Regions from separate parts of the Vibrio sp. 2033 genome, predicted to be linked through region 1. Evidence: riboswitches for the same ligand, from Rfam matches in the RefSeq annotation. Region 1 holds a riboswitch; the other holds the start of a gene.
What was found. A riboswitch is a leader RNA that binds a small molecule or an ion and turns the genes downstream of it on or off. The one in region 1 is predicted to bind lysine.
Positions count from the first base shown of each region.

Region 2: it holds a riboswitch for lysine, as region 1 does, so the genes downstream of both, tet(35) (tetracycline efflux Na+/H+ antiporter family transporter Tet(35)) here and lysC (lysine-sensitive aspartokinase 3) in region 1, are expected to answer to the same signal.

Region 1 is NZ_JAWOVC010000017.1:447-12,800, forward strand. Features, by position in the region: gene R7P74_RS18815 (cation:proton antiporter) at 388-1,719, opposite strand; gene metH (methionine synthase) at 1,911-5,591, shown strand; gene lysC (lysine-sensitive aspartokinase 3) at 5,678-7,030, opposite strand; lysine riboswitch at 7,132-7,310, opposite strand; gene R7P74_RS18830 (pyridoxal-phosphate-dependent aminotransferase family protein) at 7,531-8,652, shown strand; gene R7P74_RS18835 (PglL family O-oligosaccharyltransferase) at 8,712-10,493, opposite strand; gene uvrA (excinuclease ABC subunit UvrA) at 10,561-12,354, opposite strand, start outside.
Region 2 is NZ_JAWOVC010000001.1:544,608-556,961, reverse strand. Features, by position in the region: gene hflD (high frequency lysogenization protein HflD) at 1-165, opposite strand, end outside; gene mnmA (tRNA 2-thiouridine(34) synthase MnmA) at 176-1,300, opposite strand; gene R7P74_RS02475 (hypothetical protein) at 1,489-1,758, shown strand; gene R7P74_RS02470 (inosine/guanosine kinase) at 1,876-3,180, shown strand; gene R7P74_RS02465 (H-NS family histone-like protein) at 3,308-3,715, opposite strand; lysine riboswitch at 4,298-4,480, shown strand; gene tet(35) (tetracycline efflux Na+/H+ antiporter family transporter Tet(35)) at 4,590-6,191, shown strand; gene R7P74_RS02455 (sigma-54 interaction domain-containing protein) at 6,530-7,483, opposite strand; His leader region at 7,853-7,990, shown strand; gene hisG (ATP phosphoribosyltransferase) at 8,044-8,940, shown strand; gene hisD (histidinol dehydrogenase) at 8,946-10,244, shown strand; gene hisC (histidinol-phosphate transaminase) at 10,257-11,297, shown strand; gene hisB (bifunctional histidinol-phosphatase/imidazoleglycerol-phosphate dehydratase HisB) at 11,367-12,354, shown strand, end outside.

The sequences.
Region 1 (12,354 bases):
TACCTGAATGCTAGCTCAGTTTTATCTTGGTGAGGTTGCTAACCTGTCTGGGTTCTGAACGTAAGCACCCTAAACGTCTCTTTCTCATAAAAATATAAACTCGCTCATTGCTAAGTATTGTGGAAGTTTAGCTTTGATGTTTGCGAGGAGCCTATATTGCCAAGGGAAGAGAAGTGATACAGATGAAAATGGGTAAATTAAAAGATTCGTCTATGAATACTATCTGTCGGCAATAGTTAGTATCTATGAAAATGTAGCGTAGCGATTCTTAGTATATTTGAAGGTATATCAAAGAATAAGGAACATTCGTCCTTGAAGGGGAGTCTGAAAATTAGTTATGAAAAAAGCAGCTAGGTAGCTGCTTTTTATTTATTAAGTTACGTGTCTTTAAGAGTCCACTGGCTCCGTATGTTCCGGAGTGGTTATTGCTTGGTTGTTCTCTTCCATCTTCTTCTCTTCTGCTTTTGCTTTTTCAATCATTGGAGTGATTGTTGAGCCTTGAATGAGGATAGAGAAAACAACGACGGAGTAGGTCATTACAAGAATAATCTCTTTTACATCGATTAACTTATCTTGAATCACCCAAATACCAGATGGAATGGAAAGTGCCATTGCCAATGCAAGGCCCCCGCGTAAGCCGCCCCACGTCAAAATACGCACTGACCATGGATTATATTTTCTGTAACGTTTAAAGCCTATGTAAGAAAGAAATACACTTAGATAGCGAGCTGCTAGTACAAGAGGGACTGAAATAGCCATCATGATCCAGTCTTCTTTGTGGAATTCAAATAGCAGCATCGACATACCGATCAGTAGGAATAACACGCCATTCAAGAATTCATCAACAAGCTCCCAAAAATGGTCAAGGTGATCTTCACTCTCTTTTGAAAAGCCAATAAAGCGTGTCCAGTTGCCAATCATAATACCGGATACAACCATTGCGAGTGGGCCTGATACATGGATGTATTCAGCAAATGCGTAACCTGCCGTTGGGACACCAATGGTAAGTAACAATTCCATTGAGTGATCATCGGTGGCACTGATCAAGTAGTGGAATAGCAAACCGAGGACGAAACCATATGTGATACCACCGATAGCTTCTTGGATGAAGAGTAAGGTGACACTACCTACAGTTGGTGCCTCAGTGCCAAATGCAATCGTAAATAGAGTGACGAAGATAACCAAACCGAAGCCATCATTGAAGAGCGATTCTCCTTCAATCTGAGTGGAGATACGTTTAGGAGCATCGAGTTTTTTCACAATAGCCAATACAGCGATTGGGTCAGTTGGCGATATTAGAGCACCAAATAGTAAGCAGTAGACCAAATCAAATTGGATGCCAATTAACTGACAAAACCCATACAGCGCAAATCCAATAAAGAACGTAGAAAACAGTGTAGCTCCAAGGGCTAAAACAGTGATCTCCCACTTTTGATCTTTAAGGTTCGGGAGTTTGATGCCTAGTCCACCAGCAAATAGTAAGAAGCCAAGAATGCCTTTGAGCAAGAAATCTTCGAAGTTAATCCTTGTGACCGTCTCCGTTGCAATTTCGGTGAGATGGAACCAGTTGTTTTGACCCGCAATTAAGATTAGAAGTGAAAGCACCATTGAACCTGCGGTAATCGCAATGGTGGTTTGCATCTTTCCTATCTTGCTGTTTACAAAAGCAATTAGCATCGCAGCTGCGGATAGAAAACATAAAGTATGATAGACCGACATAGAGCTCTCTATTTGTAACATTTTATGAATGGAATTCTCGGCTGATGCTGCTTAAATAGCAAACATTTTTTCGTGATTATTTTGCAAGTTAAGAAGGATATAAAATAATCATTAATTCTACGTTTAGACGTCTAGACTCCTGAAGTTTGTGTGATAGGATGGAAAGATAACTAAAGGAATGAGGCTGTACTGTGGGAAGTAACGTAATACAACAGATTGAAGCTCAATTGAAGCAACGTATTCTTTTGATTGATGGTGGTATGGGAACCATGATTCAAGGGTACAAACTTGAAGAGCAAGACTATCGAGGAACGCGCTTTGCGGATTGGCATTGTGATCTAAAAGGTAACAACGACCTGTTGGTTCTAAGTCAGCCTCAACTTATCAAGGAAATTCACGCTGCATATTTAGAAGCGGGTGCAGATATTCTCGAAACCAACACGTTTAACGCAACAACCATTGCGATGGCTGACTACGAGATGGAAAGCCTAAGTGAAGAAATTAACTTTGCTGCTGCCAAGCTTGCACGTGAAGTTGCAGACGAATGGACCGCAAAAACACCCGATAAACCGCGTTATGTCGCAGGGGTTTTAGGGCCGACGAACCGCACTTGTTCTATCTCTCCTGATGTAAACGACCCTGGATATCGAAATGTTTCTTTCGACGAGTTAGTTGAGGCTTACTCTGAATCGACTCGAGCGCTGATTAAAGGTGGTTCTGATCTTATTCTTATCGAGACCATCTTCGATACTCTTAACGCTAAGGCTTGTTCATTTGCTGTTGAAAGTGTGTTTGAAGAGATGGGGATTGAGTTACCTGTGATGATCTCGGGGACTATTACTGATGCTTCCGGTAGAACATTATCCGGTCAAACCACAGAAGCGTTTTACAACTCATTACGTCATGTTAAACCGATTTCGTTTGGTTTGAACTGTGCACTTGGCCCGGATGAACTGCGTCCTTATGTTGAAGAGCTCTCGCGTATATCAGAATCTTTTGTTTCCGCTCACCCAAATGCTGGGCTTCCGAATGCATTCGGCGAATACGATTTGTCGCCAGAAGATATGGCTAAGCATGTTAAAGAGTGGGCTCAAAGCGGCTTTTTAAACTTGATTGGTGGGTGTTGTGGTACAACTCCTGAGCACATTCGCCAAATGGCACTCGCGGTTGAAAATATCGCCCCTCGTCAATTACCTGAACTTCCCGTTGCTTGTCGCTTGTCTGGCTTAGAGCCGCTCGCCATTGATAAAGACTCTTTATTCATCAATGTCGGTGAGCGTACGAATGTAACTGGTTCTGCGCGTTTTAAGCGCTTGATTAAAGAAGAACTGTACGACGAAGCGCTCGATGTGGCTCGTCAACAAGTTGAAAATGGCGCTCAAATTATCGATATCAACATGGATGAAGGCATGTTGGATGCACAAGCTTGTATGGTTCGCTTTTTAAACCTTTGTGCGTCAGAACCTGAAATCTCAAAAGTACCAATCATGGTTGACTCTTCCAAGTGGGAGGTTATTGAAGCCGGTCTTAAGTGTATCCAAGGCAAAGGCATTGTTAACTCGATCTCTCTCAAAGAAGGCAAAGAGAAATTCGTTGAACAAGCTAAGTTGATCCGCCGTTACGGTGCGGCTGTGATTGTGATGGCGTTTGATGAGATTGGGCAAGCAGATACACGTGAGCGCAAAGTAGAAATTTGTACCAACGCTTACCGAATTCTTGTTGATGAAGTGGGCTTTCCACCAGAAGACATCATTTTTGACCCAAACATTTTTGCCATTGCTACGGGGATCGAGGAGCATAATAACTACGCGGTGGATTTCATTGAAGCCGTTGGCGATATCAAACGTGATTTACCACATGCGATGATATCTGGTGGTGTTTCTAACGTCTCATTCTCTTTCCGTGGCAATAACTATGTACGTGAAGCGATTCACGCGGTGTTCCTCTACCACTGTTTTAAAAATGGTATGGATATGGGGATTGTGAATGCGGGTCAGTTAGAAATCTACGATAACGTGCCTGAAAAATTGCGTGAGGCTGTGGAAGATGTCGTTCTTAACCGTCGTGATGACGCCACTGAGAGATTGTTAGATATCGCGGCGGAATATGCAGGCAAAGGGGTAGGTAAAGAGGAGGATGCCTCTGCACTTGAGTGGAGAACTTGGCCTGTTGAAAAGCGTTTAGAGCACGCGTTAGTGAAAGGAATAACTGAGTTCATCGTTGATGATACCGAAGAGGCTCGTGTCAACGCTTCAAAGCCATTAGAGGTGATTGAAGGCCCACTAATGGATGGGATGAACGTCGTCGGAGACTTGTTTGGTGAAGGTAAAATGTTCCTTCCTCAGGTCGTAAAATCTGCACGAGTGATGAAGCAAGCAGTCGCGCATCTGGAGCCCTACATCAATGCAGAAAAGCAGGTGGGACAAACAAACGGTAAGATTTTGCTAGCGACGGTCAAAGGTGATGTACATGATATCGGGAAAAATATCGTTGGCGTTGTATTGCAGTGCAATAATTATGAAATTATTGATCTTGGTGTCATGGTTCCTTGCGAAAAGATCTTAAAAGTAGCGCAAGAAGAAAACGTCGATATTATTGGTTTATCAGGGTTGATCACGCCTTCATTAGACGAAATGGTGCATGTTGCAAAAGAGATGGAGCGTCTCGACTTTAACTTACCTCTTCTCATCGGTGGCGCAACAACGTCAAAAGCCCATACAGCAGTTAAGATTGAGCAAAATTACAAGCATCCAGTGGTTTACGTGAGCAACGCCTCACGTGCAGTGGGCGTATGTACTTCTCTTCTGTCAGATGAACGTCGCCCTGAATTTGTTGAAAAACTTGAAGCTGATTACGAACGAGTACGTGATCAACATAATCGAAAGAAACCGAGAACCAAACCAGTGACATTAGAAGCTGCTCGAGCGAATAAAGTTGCTATCGATTGGGAAGCTTATACTCCTCCAGTGCCTGTTAAGCCTGGCATTCATATCTTCGATGATTTTGATGTGGCTATATTACGTCAATACATCGATTGGACACCATTCTTTATGACTTGGTCACTTGTGGGTAAGTATCCAACAATTTTCCAACATGAAGAAGTTGGTGAAGAAGCAAAACGTTTATTCGAAGATGCCAACGAGATACTTGATCGAGTTGAGCGAGAAGGCCTGTTAAAAGCGCGTGGAATGTGTGGCTTATTCCCTGCTGCGAGCGTGGGGGACGACATTGAAGTTTATGCTGATGAAACTCGTACCGACGTTGTGAAAGTATTACGTAACTTGCGACAACAGACCGAGAAACCAAAAGGATTCAACTATTGTTTATCCGACTACATCGCACCTAAAGAGTCGGGTAAGCATGATTGGATAGGGGCATTTGCTGTCACTGGTGGTATTGGTGAACGAGAGCTTGCTGATGAATACAAAGCACAGGGAGATGATTACAACGCAATTATGATTCAAGCGGTGGCGGATCGCCTAGCCGAAGCGTTTGCTGAGTATTTGCATGAGCGTGTCCGTAAAGAAATTTGGGGTTATGCTGCGGATGAAGATTTATCTAACGATGATCTCATTCGTGAAAAATACCAAGGTATTCGCCCTGCACCAGGTTATCCAGCGTGCCCTGAGCATACTGAAAAAGGACCGCTTTGGGAGCTACTTAATGTGGAAGAGAATATTGGCATGACTCTAACCTCCAGCTATGCAATGTATCCGGGCGCGTCAGTCTCTGGTTGGTATTTCTCTCATCCTGACTCACGTTACTTTGCGATCGCACAGATTCAAGAAGATCAGCTAGAGAGTTACGCCGATCGTAAGGGGTGGGATAGGATCGAGGCTGAAAAATGGTTAGGGCCAAACATTAACGGTTAAATTGATGTTTACCTCGTCCAAATGTAACAACTATTGAAACAACAAAGGGCTGCAGATACGCAGCCCTTTGTTTTATTGAGTTGAACTTACTTCTCAAACAACTCCGTGTGGAGTTTTTGTATGGCTTGTTTCGATACCGATTCATGGAGCAAGAAGCATAAGTTGTGAGGGCTAGCGCCATAACAAATCATGCGTAGGTTAAAATCTTCTAGCGTGCCAAAAACCTGTTTCGCGTAGCCTTTACTCTCACTCATGTTGTTACCAATGAGAGCAACGAGGCATAGGTCATGTTCAACTTCTACCTTACATAACTCTTCTAACTCTTCTCGTGCAGCTTGCGGCAGCTGCGGCGCGCCACCAGATGTATCAGTTTGATCAAGTGTTAACGATACACTGATTTCAGATGTCGTGATCAAATCGACAGAGATCTTATGCTTTGCAAGGATCTCAAAGACCTTTGCTAAGAAACCGTATGCGTGGAACATATTGGCGCTGCGTAGCGTTACCATGGTTTGGTTACAACGCAAAGCTAGCGCACGGAATAACGGTGAGCTTTCGACTTGGTGGCGAATCCAAGTTCCCCCTTTTTCAGGCTCTTTCGATGACCCTACAAATACCGGAATGTCGTGGCGCAATGCAGGTACTAGCGTAGAAGGGTGAAGGATTTTAGCGCCAAAGTTAGCCATTTCTGAAGCTTCACTAAAGCTGATCTCAGGAATTGGTGAGGCTTTTGGTGCAATTCGCGGGTCTGTTGTGTAGATACCCGGAACATCAGTCCAGATTTCTAGCCCTGCCGCTTTAACGCTCTCAGCAATTAAGGCGGCGCTGTAATCGCTGCCCCCTCGACCTAATGTTGTTGTATTACCGGCTTCGTCAGATCCTATGAAGCCTTGAGTAACAACAACGGATTGTTGGCAAAGTGGTACGAGTTTATCTTGCGCAAGCGTCGAAATTGCTTCAATGTTTGGCTCCGCGCGACCAAAGTTGTCATCAGTACGCAGCACATCGCGGATATCAAAGCGCACTGCTTGAATGCCTCGCTCACACATTAACTGAGTTAGAATGTGCGTCGACATGAGTTCACCACATGCGACTAAATGATCGGTTAACTTCGCACTAGCTTGGATAGATGCAGCCTCGGCCAGGCTGGTTACGGTATCTAATATGCCATACACCTCGGCAGCAGTTTTCGTGCTGTCTTCGAGCTGAGTTAAAATGGCGTCATGAATGTTGGCCAGATTTTGCAGTAGCTCAGTACGGTGCGTTTGATCCTGAACACCGTTGGCGAGTTCTACCAATAGGTTGGTGACGCCAGAGCAAGCGCTGCTCACGACTAGGCGAGTATTTGGATTGTTTTCGATAATGGTGGCGCAACGACTCATTGCCTCAAAGTTGGCAACACTGGTTCCACCGAATTTAGCTACGTTAAATGCGCTCACTGCGTTCTCCCACGACTTCCTAAAAAATTGTACATCCAATGTTTAGTGAGAAAAGGAACAGAGCAAAAAGAGAGGTATTTAGAATGCTATTTGAAAAATTTACCCTCAGAAGCCCTTCATCAGACTGCGCTGATGACAGTTGATGGGATTCAGCCCAATTCAACCGACAAGTCAAATCCTGCAACTTTGACTTACCTCGGCACTACTCCCCCTCAATGATTGGTGTTGGAATTGCGGTTCCACAAATCATCTACCTGGGTAGCGCTCCTCTTCTACATAAAGCTCAAACATTGAACGGTTTTGAGGCCTTAATGTCAATCAATATTTCAACCTTTATGGTGTTTTTTATTAACGATTTTGTGACACTGGTTTGACCTCCATACTTACGGCTAATTGCTGATAGAGGAAAAATCTATTAGGGTGAAGAACCCTACACCTGAGCCATGTTATTGAATAGAACTTTTAGAATGCTCAGGATAAAAGATAATCAAGGAGCTGACATGTCGATCCAAAGCTTTATTCCACCTCACCGTATTTTAATGGGACCTGGTCCTTCTGATATTTATCCTCAAGTGTTACAAGCACTAAGCCGTCCTACTGTAGGTCACCTTGATCCTCTGTTTATCGGTATGATGGATGAGCTCAAGCAGCTATTGAAGTATGCCTTTCAAACTGACAATGAGTTCACTATTGCGGTTTCAGCGCCAGGTAGTGCAGGGATGGAAACCTGCTTTGTAAACTTGATCGAGAAAGGCGATAAAGTGATCGTCTGCCGTAATGGTGTATTTGGTGAACGCATGCGCGAAAATGTCGTCCGTGCTGGTGGTGAAGTTGTTATCGTCGATGATGAATGGGGGACGCCTGTTTCCATTGATAAAGTCGAGCAAGCATTCGAACAGCACCCAGATACAAAAATTCTTGCTTTTGTGCATGCGGAAACCTCAACTGGTGCAGTCAGTGATGCTCAAGCATTGGGTAAGCTGGCGAAACAGCATAATGCATTATCTATTGTTGATGCGGTGACGTCACTTGGTGGTGTGCCGTTAAAAGTGGATGAATGGCAACTGGATGCGGTTTACTCTGGCAGTCAAAAATGTTTGTCATGTGTACCTGGACTCTCACCAGTGACGTTTTCTCCTGCCGCGATTGAAAAGATTCAAGCAAGAACAACACCAGTACAGAGTTGGTTCCTCGATCAGAGTTTAGTTTTGGGGTATTGGAGTGGAAAAGGCAAGCGTAGTTACCATCATACGGCGCCAGTTAATAGCTTGTATGCGCTTCATGAAGCTTTATTGATACTGAAAAATGAAGGATTAGAAAACGCTTGGGCTCGTCACCAACTGATGCATGAAAAACTCAAAAATGGCTTACAAAAGTTAGGATTTGAATTTGTTGTGGACGAAGCCCATCGGTTGCCACAATTAAATGCGATTTACGTGCCTGAAGGAATTGATGAAGCAAAAGTTCGTGCTCACTTGCTAGAAACCTATAACCTAGAAATTGGTGCAGGCCTTGGGGCATTAGCTGGTAAAGCGTGGCGTATTGGCTTAATGGGTTACGGCGCTCGATCTGAAAACGTTGCGCTGTGCTTAAAAGCGTTAGAAGAGTCACTCACTGAATAAAATCATACAGCAATGAGATAAAGAAAAGCGAAGGTCATCCCTTCGCTTTTTTGTACTTATTACTCTGCACCTGAAGTGGGGGCTGGTGAGGCAGAGATTGCTTGAGAAGGTGGTTGGTAATTGACGTCACTGAAATCAATCTTAGGGAACAAAAACTGCGCTTCAGCTCTAATTTGCTCCGCTTTACTTGAGTCATCTAAGCCTTGGTAGGCCAAAATCAAATTATTATAAAATGCAGGGCGAGGCTTATCTTTGATGATTTTTAGCGACCAATCGATATAAGGCTGAATCAAGGTTGCGTCTTGTTGGTACAGCCCAAGGTTTAAAAACGTGCTATAGACATCCCAATCAAACCTGTCTTTCCAAACCACAGGGTTACTGACTTGATTCAGAATATCAGGGTTAGTTGGTCTAGTGGTCTCAAACTTCGTCAATACATAGTTCGTATGTAATGCGCTTACCATGTAAAACGTAAACGCAACGGGAAGTACCAAACTAAAAACACGCAGCAAGCTTTTGGTCACATTACTAAAGCCGACTTGTCGATAACGAGAGACGCGCTGATCGACCCAGTACAGTAGGATAACGAAGATCAACCAATGCACGAGAGAGTGGTAGAAAGGGTATTCCAGTTGCGAGTGCAATACGATAGGTATAAACAAGGCCAGCAACGCAAGACGAGTTCCGCGTTTGGCTTGATAGATTCGATACAGTACCAGTGCCATCGCTAAGAAGATGCCGAGTATTGGCAGCAAGCCACCTTCTACTCCCCAGTAAAGCAGCTCGTTATGCGGATGATCCATGGCTGGCAAACCTGCTGGGTAATTCTCATTTAGGGCATGTTGACGAGCCGTATACAGCATGTACTCAGATTCAAACTTGCCATATCCATAACCAGTAAAAGGCTTTTCAATCACCATGTCTAATGTTTGCGGAAAAGTATACGCTCGAGGAGACTCCATATTTACTTTTTCTGCGGCTAACCTACCTCCATCAGGAAAGGCAAGATGCATGACAACGACAGAGAGTAAGAGCCCACTTACAAGTGACACAACCCAGCGGATAAAGCGCCCTTTGGTTGCAAAGCGGTACATGTATGGAATGACCAACAACACGGCGATGACCGAGGCTAACCAACCAGTGCGTGAAGCCAACGCCACAATTAGTGGTAAAGTTAAAACTGGTACGGCATAGAGAAGGTAAACATCGCTTAACTTACGATCGTATTTGTAGGGCTGACGTGCAAGTAAATAGCTGGCAATCACCAACCCTGTCGCAAGAAAACTGGCCATTACATTGGGCTGTTGGAAAATACCATAAGGACGATTGGCCACCGTGTCGTAACCAAACGGATTGCCTGGTTTGAGATACAGATATTGTGTCAGACCAAAAATGGCTTCGATAACAACCGCAAGGACAATGAACCATAATAGGCGTTGGCGATGTTTATTACTGAAATGAAATTGTTGTAAAACAATAAAGAACAGGACACCACACCACAGGCCTATGAGCTTATTGGCTGCCAAGCTGCTATTCGCATTTGGGTACAGAATGGGCACTGTCATGATAAGAGCACTAATGAACAAGCCGATGGTTAGTTTTGAGTAACGTAGCACTCGATTATTCGCTAGTTGGTAACACCCAATGCCTAATGCAAAGCTAAAAGCAATCCAAGTTGTCGCATTGAACGAAAGCGAAAGCCCCGAACCGCCGGGGTTGGGCATGAAAAAGTGCATTGCCAACACAAATAGTGTTGCCAAGGCAATGAGAAACTTGCGATTGAGGGGAACCTGTACTTTTTCGGGAGAAAGCTTTGTTCCACTTACATGTATAGTAGCCATAGTTATTGCGTTGTTTTGAATGAAAAAAGACCAGCACTTGCTGGTCTCGATACTTTACCTGTTTTTTCTACTTCAACATAGGCTTGAGGAAGTGAGCTGTGTGCGAACCCTCGATTTGCGACACATCTTCCGGAGTGCCTTGAGCGATTATCTCGCCGCCACCTTGACCCCCTTCAGGACCAAGATCGATAATCCAGTCCGCAGTCTTAATGACGTCCAGGTTATGCTCGATCACCACGACAGTGTTTCCGTGGTCGCGAAGTCTGTGCAGTACAGTGAGCAACTGCTGGATATCATGGAAGTGCAAGCCGGTTGTTGGTTCATCCAAAATGTACAAGGTTTTTCCTGTATCACGTTTGGATAGCTCTCGCGCCAGTTTCACACGCTGTGCTTCACCACCGGAGAGTGTTGTTGCCGCTTGACCCAATCGTATGTACGACAAACCCACATCCATCAGTGTTTGTAGTTTGCGAGCGATGGCAGGAACTGGATCGAAGAAGGTGCGTGCATCTTCGACCGTCATTTCTAGCACTTCATCAATAGTTTTACCTTTGTAACGTACTTCGAGCGTTTCACGGTTGTAGCGTTTACCTTTACACACATCACATGGCACATAAACATCTGGTAGGAAGTGCATTTCTACTTTGATAACACCGTCACCCTGACAGGCCTCACAACGACCACCGCGTACGTTAAAACTAAAACGGCCCGGTTTGTAACCGCGAGAACGCGACTCCTGTGTGCCTGCAAACAGTTCACGGATTGGTGTAAAGATCCCCGTATAGGTTGCAGGGTTAGAGCGAGGTGTACGGCCAATTGGGCTTTGATCGATATCGATGACTTTATCGAAGTGCTCTAGACCTTTAATCGATTTATAAGGTGAAGGCTGAGCCGTTGTCGCTCCGTTAAGTTGGGTATGCGCAATTTTAAAGAAAGTATCATTAATCAGCGTTGATTTACCTGAGCCAGATACTCCTGTAATACAGCTGAATAACCCAACGGGAATTGAAAGGTTAACGTTTTTAAGGTTATTACCTGTTGCGCCTAATAGCTCAACCGTTTTTTTCGGATCTCGCGGCGTGCGATCTTTCGGTACTGCGATTTCTTTAACACCACTTAAGTACTGACCTGTCAGAGAATTCGGATTCGCGACTATCTCTTCCATGGTGCCTTCCGCAACAACATTACCACCATGTACGCCAGCACCAGGACCAATATCTATGACATGATCTGCACAGCGAATCGCATCTTCATCGTGTTCTACCACAAGTACGGTATTACCTAAATCGCGCAAATGAGTGAGCGTTTTTAATAAGCGTTCATTATCACGCTGGTGGAGACCAATCGACGGTTCATCTAAGACGTACATGACACCAACAAGACCTGCACCAATTTGGCTTGCTAAACGAATACGTTGAGCTTCACCGCCTGATAAGGTTTCAGCACTGCGTGATAAGTTTAGGTAGTTCAAACCGACGTTAACTAAGAATTGCAGACGGTCGTTGATTTCCTTCATCACTTTTTCAGCGATTTGGGCGCGTTGACCTTCCAGTTTCAAGGAATGGAAGAATTCCAATGCATCAGCAATGCTGAGTTCAACAATCTCAGGTAGTGTCGTATCAGCAATAAACACGTTACGTGCTTCAAGGCGTAGACGAGTACCGCCACAGCTTGAACAAGATTTAGTGGAGATGTATTTTGCAAGCTCTTCACGGACAGAGTTGGATTCTGTATCACGATAGCGACGTTCTAGGGTATTCAGAATACCTTCGAATGGATGGCGTTTAACGCGAATATCGCCACGATCGTTGATGTATTTAAACTCAATCTCAGTACGACCTGAGCCCTTTAGAATGACATC
Region 2 (12,354 bases), on a different contig from region 1:
GAATACGCCAACTGTGTTAGCAGGGTTCGTGCTCAAAATAGCGTTGATTGATGTTTCAAAAGCATCTTGATCACAATGTCCGTTTCTCGCTACCTGTTGAACTAAAGCAACAGCTTGGCAAATCCCAGCGAAAGCGATAGTACGGTCATAAAGTGTATTCGCCACGTAACGACTCCTAAGCTTGAGAATATTTAATGCGTTGCTCGATGATGCCGCCACCTAGGCACACGTCACCTTTGTAGAACACTGCTGATTGACCTGGAGTTACAGCAATTTGTGGCTCGTCAAAGATAACTTTAATGTTTTCATCATCGATAGGGATGATTGTACAAGGAATATCTTCCTGACGGTAACGAGTTTTCACTGTGCACTTCATAACATCGCGAATTGGCTCACGATCTACCCAATGAAGTTGTGATGCAAGTAGACCTTCTGATTTCAACATTGGATGGTCTTTACCTTGAACAGCAATCAAAACGTTACGTTCTAGATCTTTCTCACCAACGAACCATGGGTCCTCGTTACCACCGCCGCCTTTACGGCCACCGATGTGTAGACCTTTACGCTGACCAAGTGTGTGGTACATCAGGCCTTGGTGTTGACCAATCACTTCGCCTTCAGGTGTTTCGATGTTGCCTGGTTGAGCTGGAAGGTAGCGACCTAGGAATTCTGTAAACTTGCGTTCGCCGATGAAACAAATACCCGTAGAGTCTTTCTTCTTCGCCGTGATTAGATCTTGCTCTTCCGCGATGCGGCGTACTTCTGGCTTCTCTAGGTCACCAACAGGGAATAGGCTACGCGCAATTTGCTCGTTGCTTAATGTGTACAGGAAGTAGCTTTGATCTTTGTTGCCATCTAGACCACGTAGCATCTGTGGTTTTTCACCGTTTTCTGGGAAAGAGCGACGCACATAGTGGCCCATTGCAATGTAATCAGCATCAAGTACTTCATCAGCGAATTCTAGGAATGCTTTGAACTTGATTTCTTTGTTACAAAGAATGTCAGGGTTCGGAGTACGGCCAGCTTTGTATTCAGCAAGGAAGTACTCAAATACGTTATCCCAGTATTCGGCAGCAAAGTTGATAGTGTGTAGGTGGATGCCTAGCTTGTCACATACTGCCTGAGCGTCAGCAAGATCTTCTGCCGCTGTACAATATTCTTCGTTGTCATCTTCTTCCCAGTTCTTCATGAAAAGGCCTTCTACTTGGTAGCCTTGCTGCTTTAGAAGATACGCGGAAACAGATGAATCAACGCCGCCGGACATACCGACGATGACTTTCTTTTGACTGTTATCAGACATTACTAAACACCACTTAAATAAACGGGATGCAGATTCTATCAGAATCCACAGACCGGTGACAGATCCGAGATCGAAATCACAATTCGTTTCGCTGGATTTTTCTTCAACAAAGATTCGAACGAGTAATTTCGCAAGTATAGAAGAGGTATATATGGCATAGTTGGCCAAAATCCAAGAGGAAACACCAAATGACAGAAGAAAACCAATTTATGCAAGAAAGTGAGTTGATTGAAATTGTTGAAAATCAGCTCGAAGATGGTAACCCGCTTAAAGTAAAAGAAACCCTTATGCGTTTAATGATGACTGGCACACCACGTGAAGATGCGGTTGCGATGATGGCATGTGCGATGTCAATTGAGATTTTTGATGTGATGAAGAATGAAGGTGAGTTCAACCTAAAGCGTTATAGCGAGCACCTTGAGCAACTACCAGATCTCAGCTTTATGGAAGGTGAATAAGCCACCTAAAAGAAAAAAGTAGTCAGCAAACGTTTGCTATAATCGCTTTTATTGCTGCTTTATTATTAGCGGTATAGAATCCGCTCTCCTTTTCATCCCCTTACTCAGACTGACAATATGAAATTTCCTGGACAACGCAAATCGAAGCACTATTTTCCTGTTCATGCTCGTGACCCGCTGGTGAGCCAAGCACAAGAAAGCAAGAAGATGACGCGCACTCACATCATTGGTATTGACCAAACCTTGGTTGATATTGAAGCAAAAGTTACAACGGATGTGATTGAAAAGTACGGTCTGAGTAAAGGTCACTCTCTGGTTATCGATGACGAAAGAGCAGAAGAGTTATACCAGCAACTGAAAGAAGAGAACTTGATTACCAATGAGTATGCGGGCGGTACAATTGGTAACACGCTACATAACTACTCCGTGCTAGCGGATGACCGCTCCACACTACTTGGAGTGATGAGCCAGGATATTAAGATTGGCAGCTACGGTTACCGTTATCTTTGTAATACATCAAGCCGCATGGATTTGAACTACCTACAAGGTGTAGATGGTGCAATTGGCCGTTGCTTTGCTCTTATCACAGAAGACGGTGAACGTACTTTTGCTATCAGCGAAGGGCAAATGAACCAACTCCATCCTGATAGCATTCCAGAGAAAATCTTTAAAAATGCATCAGCACTTGTACTGACGTCATATCTAGTACGTTGCAAAGACGGCGACCCAATGCCGGAAGCAACAATGAAAGCGATTGAGTACGCGAAAAAGAATGATGTGCCTGTTGTTCTGACTCTAGGCACAAAGTTTGTTATTCAAGATGATCCTAAATATTGGCAAGAATTCATTCGAGATAACGTTTCTGTCGTTGCGATGAATGAAGATGAAGCAGAAGCTCTGACAGGGGAATCTGATCCACTTGCTGCGTCTGACAAAACATTGGAGTGGGCTGATCTAGTATTGTGCACGGCGGGTCCTGTAGGTCTATTTATGGCTGGGTATACGGAAGATAGCGCGAAGCGCGAAACTTCTTTGCCATTACTTCCAGGGTCAATTGCTGAATTTAATCGTTATGAATTTAGTCGTCCGGCGAAAAAAGACTCATGCGAGACGCCAATAAAAGTGTACTCGCATATCTCGCCATATATGGGTGGCCCAGAAAAAATTAAGAATACAAATGGCGCAGGTGATGCCGCGTTATCTGCTGTTCTTCATGATATGGCAGCAAATAAATACCATAAAGAAAATGTGCCTAATTCAAGCAAGCACAGTAACGAGTATTTAACTTACTCTTCTTTTTCTCAAGTCTGCAAATACGCAAACCGCGCGAGCTACGAAGTTCTCGTGCAACATTCACCACGATTGTCGCGCGGACTTCCTGAGCGAGAAGATAGCCTAGAAGAAGCATACTGGGAACGTTAATACGAAGCAGTTTAATTAACTATTCTGTAACTAAAGTAAAAGGCACATTAAGAAATGTGCCTTTTTTATTTGTAATGGTTTAAATAAAAAAGGCTCCCTATGGGAGCCTTTTAAAAATAGCACGGATCTAGATTAGGAACTCATCCAGAGATTTACCTGCATCAAGTTGCTCTTGAATCGCCGAAGGTGTACGACCTTGGCCAGTCCAAGTTTTCTCATTACCGTTTGAATCTGTGTATTTGTATTTAGCAGGGCGAGGTGCGCGCTTCGCTTTGCCTTTCGTCTTAGTTTCGCCAGATAGCGCAGTAATAAGTGCTTCTACGTCAATACCGTCTTGAGCGATTTTCTCAGCAATCTCTGCAAGCTTAGCTTCTTGCTCTGCTTGTGCTGCGCGTTCTGCTTCTTCTGCTTCACGACGCTCATCTACGACAGTAGTGAGTTTATCTAGAGCTTCTTCCAATTGTTCTAGAGTCAGCTCACGAGAAAATGCACGAAGGCTACGGATATTTAGAAGGGTTTTAGTCAGCTCTGACATAACGATTCCTATTAAAAGGTTAATGTGTTGGGCACTTTTTATCGTTACGATTAAATAATGCCAATCTATAAATAAACAAAGAGTCCTTATATTTAACTTTATCTTTTCCTTATGTGCAAATGCTAAATCAAGATTTTGTTTAAATTTGACTATTTTTTAAAGCAATTAATATTATTACACTCGAAATAAATCATTATTAGATGAGAACTAAAATCAACAATCATTATTGTATAGAGAGAGTGACAGCTTGGTTTTTTATAAAAAAATTTGAGTTATTACTTAAAAATATGAAGCATCCATCTTTAATGGTGTGTCATATATCCTTAATTTATTGATATAAGATAAACCATGATATTTCTAAGGTAGTAATAATGTTTCATAAATAACATGATTGATGTGATTTCAGTTGCACAAAACTTATGGAAGTAGGCAAGGTTTATAAATTATCTCAGTCATTATTTATTTGTTTAATTTAGTTTGATGTGTTGCATTGACTCTCATCATAAGTACAATGGCTGCCACCTGATGCAATATTGCAGACAATTTGTTGTTAATTTGTACAGTTAGTGGTTAATTGTTTGTTGTTGCCGTAGAGGCGCGGTCTCGAAGAGTAGCTATTATTGGGGTGATGCCAATGAGTAATAGTGGAAGGCGAAGATTGCCGAAGTAAGTAACTCATCAAAGTTACTTGCTGGGGTTGTATCTGAAAGGAACAACACTGCCATAGTATATATTCACATTAAACTATGGAGCGCTACTGTAGGGTTGGGTGGAGTGTTCGCTTCCCTGTCGCTAAGTTCAACATGAGCACGTATCGTATGCTACGTGACTTGTCTGCAGTAGATCTCTAGCCAAACTTTGGTTTTTGAAGATCATGAATTTAATAGATTTTTCTAGTTCTCCTGTTTCATTATTGCCACCTATTGTCGCTTTGACTTTGGCGATTTTGACTCGACGTGTATTAATTTCCTTGGGTGTAGGTATCGTGCTAGGTGCGGTGCTACTTAATAGCTGGTCTATCAGCGACACCGCAGGTTACGTCAGTTCTCAAGTTTCTTCTGTCTTTATTGAAGATGGCGGAATTAACACTTGGAACATGAGCATTGTTGGTTTCCTAATCTTATTAGGTATGACAACAGCTTTATTAACGCTATCTGGCGGTACTCGTGCTTTTGCTGAATGGGCACAATCTCGAGTGAAGAGTAAACGCGGCTCCAAACTTCTTGCCGCCTTTTTAGGCGTATTCATTTTTGTCGATGATTACTTTAATAGCCTTGCTGTTGGTGCGATCTCTCGCCCAGTAACCGATCGCTTTTATGTGTCTCGCGCTAAGCTTGCGTACATTCTAGACTCAACCGCTGCTCCAATGTGTGTAATTATGCCTGCTTCTAGCTGGGGTGCTTACATTATTACTATTATTGGCGGAATCTTAGTCTCACATGGGATCACAGAGTATTCGGCTCTTGGCGCATATGTTCGTCTTATCCCAATGAACTTCTACGCCGTTTTTGCGCTGCTAATGGTGTTCGCTGTTGCGTGGTTTGGTCTTGATATTGGTAAAATGCGTGAGCATGAGATCTCTGCATCGCAAGGTCGTGGCTTTGATAAAGACAAAGAAAATGACTCGCAAGAAGCGCATGACCTAAATGAAGAGCTAGATATCCGTGAAAGTGAAAAGGGTAAAGTGTCAGATTTGATATTTCCTATCGTGACGCTGATTATCGCGACTATCGCTTCAATGCTTTACACGGGTGGCCAAGCATTGGCTGCTGATGGTAAGGAGTTTGCGCTTCTTGGTGCTTTTGAAAATACAGATGTAGGTACATCACTAATCTACGGTAGCTTGCTTGGCTTAGCAGTTGCACTGTTTACTGTTGTGAAGCAAGGTCTACCAATGGCTGAGATCGCACGTACACTTTGGATTGGTGCTAAGTCTATGTTTGGTGCGATTCTAATCTTAGTATTTGCCTGGACCATTGGTTCTGTTATCGGTGATATGAAGACAGGTACTTACCTTTCGACAATGGCGCAGGGCAATATTAACCCTCATTGGCTCCCAGTTATCCTATTCTTGTTGTCTGGCCTGATGGCGTTCTCAACAGGTACTTCATGGGGTACGTTCGGCATCATGCTTCCAATCGCTGGAGACATGGCTGGCGCAACAGACGTAGCGCTAATGCTACCGATGCTGAGTGCGGTTTTAGCTGGTGCGGTATTCGGTGACCATTGTTCACCAATCTCAGATACGACTATCCTGTCATCGACGGGGGCACGTTGTAACCACATTGACCACGTATCAACACAGTTACCTTATGCATTATCAGTCGCGCTTGTTTCATGCGTCGGCTTTATTGCCCTTGGTATGACTGCTTCAATTGCGTTTTCGTTCATTGCAGCGTCGATAACATTCGTTATCGTTTGCGCTATTTTGTCATGGCTTTCAAAGTCTAAAATAGCGTCTTGCCAGAGTGCGTAAGTTGTTTTGAATAGATTCGTTACAGAGGGAAGCTCCGCTAATTTAGCGGAGCTTTTTTTTAACGCGACTTAGGTGAGGGGGGCAATCGCGTTTTTGGGGATAAAAGTCTCGTGTTAAGAGCGAATTGTTTGTGTACCGAGCTCTCCTTGATGGGCTGTAATGGAAAAGCAATCCATCTTCTTCTTAGTTCTAAGCAAAGACTATGAAGCAAAGACTATGCCCATTTTAAGCTTTTGATTTTTAATACAGCAAAATACGCATGGTTGCGATGCAGAGTTAACTAAATGATATCTAAAGAGTTACCTGTTACACAGTGTTACGTTACACCTATACAGTATTTAAACATTTAAGTTGTATTTCTTTATTAATCGATAAAGCGTTGTTCTTGAAATGCCGAGATGACGTGCAGCCGCACTCATATTGTGTTTATTTTCTTCGATAGCTTGCAGTAGGTAGTCGAGATCAATTTGGTCCACAGAAGGGAGCAATTGCCTCTCATTGTTATCAAGGCCCAAGTCAGCGACGAGAAGCGTGTGATCTTCACACATGACAATTGCTCGTTGGATGACATTACGCAGTTCTCTTACGTTGCCTGGCCAACGATGTTTGAGGAGCTTGGCTTTTACCTTATCAGACATTTTTTGTACCTGACCATGAGACAGATCTGCTAGGAAGTGTTCAGATAAAATAATAATGTCTTTTCCACGCTTTCTCAGTGGAGGGATAGTTAATGGCAATATATTAAGCCGATAGAATAGATCTTCACGAAATCCTCCTTGTACGACCTCATTTTTCAAATCCACGTGGCTTGCTGCAATGACCCTACAGTCCACGTCAATGAATTTATCCGCTCCGACTTTATGGATTTGCTTACTCTCCAAAAAGTGAAGGAGGTGGATTTGTAGGTCTGGTGGCATGTCACCAATTTCATCAAGAAATAGGGTGCCTTTATGTGCCTTTTGAATAAAACCTATACGCTCTGAGATTGCGCCTGTAAATGCTCCTTTTTCATGGCCGAAAAGCTCGGATGCAATAAGACCACTTGGAATGGCTCCACAGTTGACTTCCACAAAAGGTGCTGAGTGTCTGTTCGACAATTGATGAATAAGGCGAGCGCAAAGACCTTTCCCAACACCAGTTTCACCCTGAATGAGGACTTCAGCATCACATTGAGCGTACTTTTGTATTGCAGTACGAAGTTCTTGGATACAGGCACTATTGCCGATCAACGGGTATAGTGCCGTATCGTCGAAATCTACAGCTTGTTTATTACTACCGTTACGCAGTTTCATTGTTAATCACTATTTTTTGCCCCGCTCTAATAATAGTTTTGAATGACTTGTCTCAAACGTGAGTTGCTGTCTCTTTATTGAGAAAAATGTCAATTAATGGGTTGGGTACGGTCTAAATAGTTGTTTTGGTGAATATTCATACTATTCTTCGCTTTCTTCGTCAGAGTAGAGCTGATTGGAGGTGTTCTTTCCACCAGAGTATTCAATATGGAAAAGAATTTAATTTCATTTAAATCAATGTCTTGTGAAAAATATTTAGAAAATATTCAATTGAGTATTGAAAAATATAGAATCCTTAGTTAGTGTGGTTACTAACAAAGCAACTCAAAAAGAGCCTTAAATAAGTATGCGTAATTTTGTAATGAACATTCATCACCATCATCACCCAATTTAGTCTTTCGGGCGATGTACGCATACCCGGGAGGCAGGAAACTCCCGGAGGTAAAATCAAAGTAAAAGCAGATTTTAAACCCTCGGGAGACTTCAATCTCCCGAGGGTTTTTTAGTTTTATTAGTTTGAAAAATACTTAGATATCAAAATCTTGCATAGGGACAAAGCAATGCAAACACAACGTTTAAGAATCGCAATTCAGAAAAAAGGTCGTCTTAGCAAAGAGAGTCAAGCTCTACTAAAACAGTGCGGCGTAAAGTTCAACGTAATGGGCGAGCGTTTAGTTGTCCATTCTGAAAATATGCCAATTGATTTACTCTTGGTTCGTGACGACGACATCCCAGGTTTAATTATGGATGGCGTGGTTGACCTTGGCTTTATTGGCGAAAATGAACTAGAAGAAGTTCGCCTTGACCGCAAAGCATTAGGTGAACCCTGCGAGTTTGTTCAGCTTCGTCGACTTGATTTTGGTGGCTGTCGTTTATCTATCGCAATCGACAAGGACGAAGAGTACAACGGTCCACAAGACTTAGCTGGCAAGCGTATTGCTACAACGTATCCTCAACTTCTAAAAGCGTACATGGATGAAGCCGGCGTTCCATTCTCTACATGTATGCTGACAGGCTCTGTAGAAGTTGCCCCTCGCGCGGGTCTCGCTGATGCTATCGCTGATTTGGTTTCTACAGGTGCAACACTGGAAGCGAACGGCCTTAAAGAAGCTGAAATTATCTTCAAATCAAAAGCGACATTGATTCAACGCACAGGTGAGTTCGACGCAGACAAAGTGGCGCTAATCGAAAAGCTGTTAACTCGCATGCAAGGCGTGCAGCAAGCGAAAGAATCTAAGTACATTATGCTTCACGCCCCAGCAGAGAAGTTAGATCAAATTAAAGCACTACTGCCAGGTGCTGAAGACCCAACTGTTCTTCCTCTTTCTGCAGATAAGCAGAAAATGGCTGTTCACTTAGTGAGTTCTGAAAACCTGTTCTGGGAAACAATGGAACAGCTGAAAGAGTTGGGCGCAAGTTCAATTCTCGTTCTACCAATTGAAAAAATGATGGAGTAAGCATCATGAGAACAGTCGTTTGGCAATCATTAAGTGAGAATCAGCAAGACTCTATTTTGGAGCGCCCTGCTATTGCAGAAGGTGCCAATATCACCACTGCTGTGGCCGAAGTTATTGCTAAAGTTCGAGAAGAAGGTGACTCTGCTCTTATTGAGCTGACCGAAAAGTTTGACCGTGTTAAGCCTGAATCCATTCGTGTTTCTTCTCAGGAAATTAAGGCAGCGTCAGAGCGTTTGTCAGAGTCAATGAAGAGCGCATTAGAGCAAGCTTACGCCAATATTTCTAAGTTCCACAAAGCGCAAAAGCCGCAACCGATCAAGGTGGAAACCCAGCCAGGTGTCCTTTGTGAACAAGTAACACGCCCAATTCAAAAAGTGGGTTTGTACATTCCTGGCGGCAGTGCGCCGCTGCCATCGACTGTTCTAATGCTCGGCGTTCCTGCAAAAATTGCGGGTTGTCGTAAAGTGGTGCTTTGTTCTCCACCGCCAATCGCTGACGAGATTCTGTACGTAGCAAAACTGTGCGGCATTGATGAAGTGTACAACGTCGGTGGTGGTCAAGCGGTCGCTGCAATGGCTTACGGCACAGAGACTGTATCTAAAGTTGATAAGATCTTTGGTCCAGGTAACGCTTATGTGACAGAAGCAAAACGTCAGGTGAGTAATGATTTCCGTGGTGCTGCGATTGATATGCCAGCAGGTCCATCAGAAGTGTTAGTGATTGCTGATGAAACCGCAGATGCAGACTTTATCGCTGCGGATCTTTTGAGCCAAGCAGAGCACGGCCCTGACTCTCAAGTGGTACTTGTGACTCCTTCACCTGTGATTGCGGATCAAGTGACGGACGCGGTTCAACGTCAGCTTAAGGAGTTATCTCGTGCAGACATCGCAGAAAAGGCTCTGGCATCAAGCTTGATCATTATTTCTGAGTCGATGACGCAGTCAGTTTCTATTTCCAATTACTACGGTCCTGAGCACTTGATTGTTCAGACTAAGAACCCTCGTGAGCTTCTACCTCTACTTGATAATGCAGGCTCTATCTTCCTTGGGGATTGGTCGCCTGAATCTGCGGGAGATTACGCATCGGGGACTAACCACGTCCTTCCTACTTACGGTTACACACGTACTTATTCAAGCTTAGGTTTGGCGGATTTCTCTAAACGAATGACGGTTCAGGAGCTTTCTGCTGATGGTTTAAAGAACCTTGCACCAACGGTAGTCACGATGGCTGAAGCAGAAGGTCTGGACGCTCACAAACGTGCTGTTACTATCCGCGTAGAAAAATTTGCAAGTAAGAAAGAATAAGAGAGTAATGAGATGGAAAAGCTAGCGCGTAAACAAGTCCAACAGCTTACCCCTTATATGTCGGCTCGCCGAATCGGTGGTACGGGTGACGTATGGCTAAATGCCAACGAATCACCATTTAACAATGAATACAAAACAGACTTTGCTCGTCTTAATCGTTACAGCGAATGCCAACCGAAAGAACTGATTTCCGCTTACGCAGCGTATGCGGGTGTTAAACCAGAACAAACACTGACTTCTCGTGGCGCAGACGAAGGTATTGAGTTGTTAATTCGTGCATTCTGTGAGCCGGGTGAAGATGCGATTCTTTACTGCCCACCGACTTACGGTATGTACGCCATCAGCGCTGAAACCATTGGTGTTGAGCGCAAAACCGTGCCGCTAACCTCAGATTGGCAACTCGATCTTGCAGGCATCGAAGCTAATCTGGATAACGTGAAGCTGGTTTTTGTATGTTCGCCAAACAACCCAACGGGTAACTTGGTTAAGCGTGAAGACATTGTGTCTCTGCTTGAGATGACAAAAGACCGTGCAATTGTGGTGATGGATGAAGCGTACATCGATTTTTGTCCAGAAGCGTCAACGGTAGACTTACTGGCGCAATACCCGAATCTTGCGATTCTGCGTACTCTGTCGAAAGCTTTTGCGCTTGCAGGTCTGCGTTGTGGATTTACGCTTGCGAACGAAGAGCTGATTAATGTACTTCTTAAAGTTATCGCACCTTACCCAGTCCCAGTTCCAGTGGCAGAAATTGCGACTCAGGCACTTTCGGAAGCTGGTTTAGCGCGAGCGAAGTATCAAGTTCTCGATTTGAATGCAAACCGTGCTTACTTGCAAGTTGGCCTTTCAATGATTCCGGGCTTGGAAGTGTTTGAAGGGTGGGGAAACTACCTATTGGTGAAATTCCCAGATGGCGATGACCTTTTCAAAGCGGCTTGGGATACGGGCATTATTTTGCGTAACTCGCCAATTGAAAACTGTGTGCGTATCAGTGTGGGTAACCGTGACGAGTGCGAAAAAACGCTTGGATTTATCAGAAACTACTACGCATAAATAGAGACAGAATTTATCGCTCTCGCTCAATAGCGGGAGCGCCAAAAGAATAGCAATAAGGAAGTTCGAGTGAGCAAACAAAACAAAATCCTCTTTATCGACCGTGATGGCACCTTAATTGTTGAGCCGCCGATTGATTTTCAAGTAGACCGTTTAGATAAACTAAAACTGGAGCCATTTGTTATCCCAAGCCTGTTGTCGTTGCAGGATGCAGGATACCGTCTAGTGATGGTCACGAACCAAGATGGTTTGGGTACCGACAGTTACCCACAAGAAGATTTTGATGCACCACACAACATGATGATGGAGATCTTTGAATCTCAAGGTGTGAAATTTGATGACGTGCTGATTTGTCCTCACTTTGATGAAGATAACTGTTCATGCCGTAAGCCTAAATTAGGCTTGGTAAAAGAGTATCTTCAAGGTGGCAAAGTGGATTTCCAAAACTCTGTTGTGATTGGCGATCGTCAAACCGATCTTCAACTTGCAGAAAATATGGCAATTCGTGGTATTCAATACAACCCAGAAACCATGGGCTGGAAACAGATCCTAAAAGATCTCACAGTGAAGGCGCGTGTTGCTGAAGTCGTTCGAACCACAAAAGAAACAGACATTAAAGTATTCGTTAACCTTGACGAGCAAGGCGGTAACGATGTTTCTACAGGTCTTGGCTTTTTTGACCACATGCTGGATCAAATTGCGACGCACGGTGGATTCCAAATGGTGTGCAAAGTGGAAGGTGACCTGCACATTGATGATCACCACACAGTAGAAGATACCGCTCTTGCGTTGGGTCAAGCGTTGAAAGAAGCACTGGGTGACAAGCGTGGTATTGGTCGCTTTGGCTTTAGTTTGCCAATGGATGAGTGTTTGGCGCAATGCGCACTAGACCTATCAGGTCGTCCTTATCTTAAGTTCGACGCGCAATTCAGCCGTGAGCAAGTGGGTGATCTTTCAACAGAGATGGTAGTTCACTTCTTCCGCTCTCTGACTGACACATTAGCATGTACGTTGCACCTTTCTTCTGCGGGCAACAATGATCACCACATCATTGAAA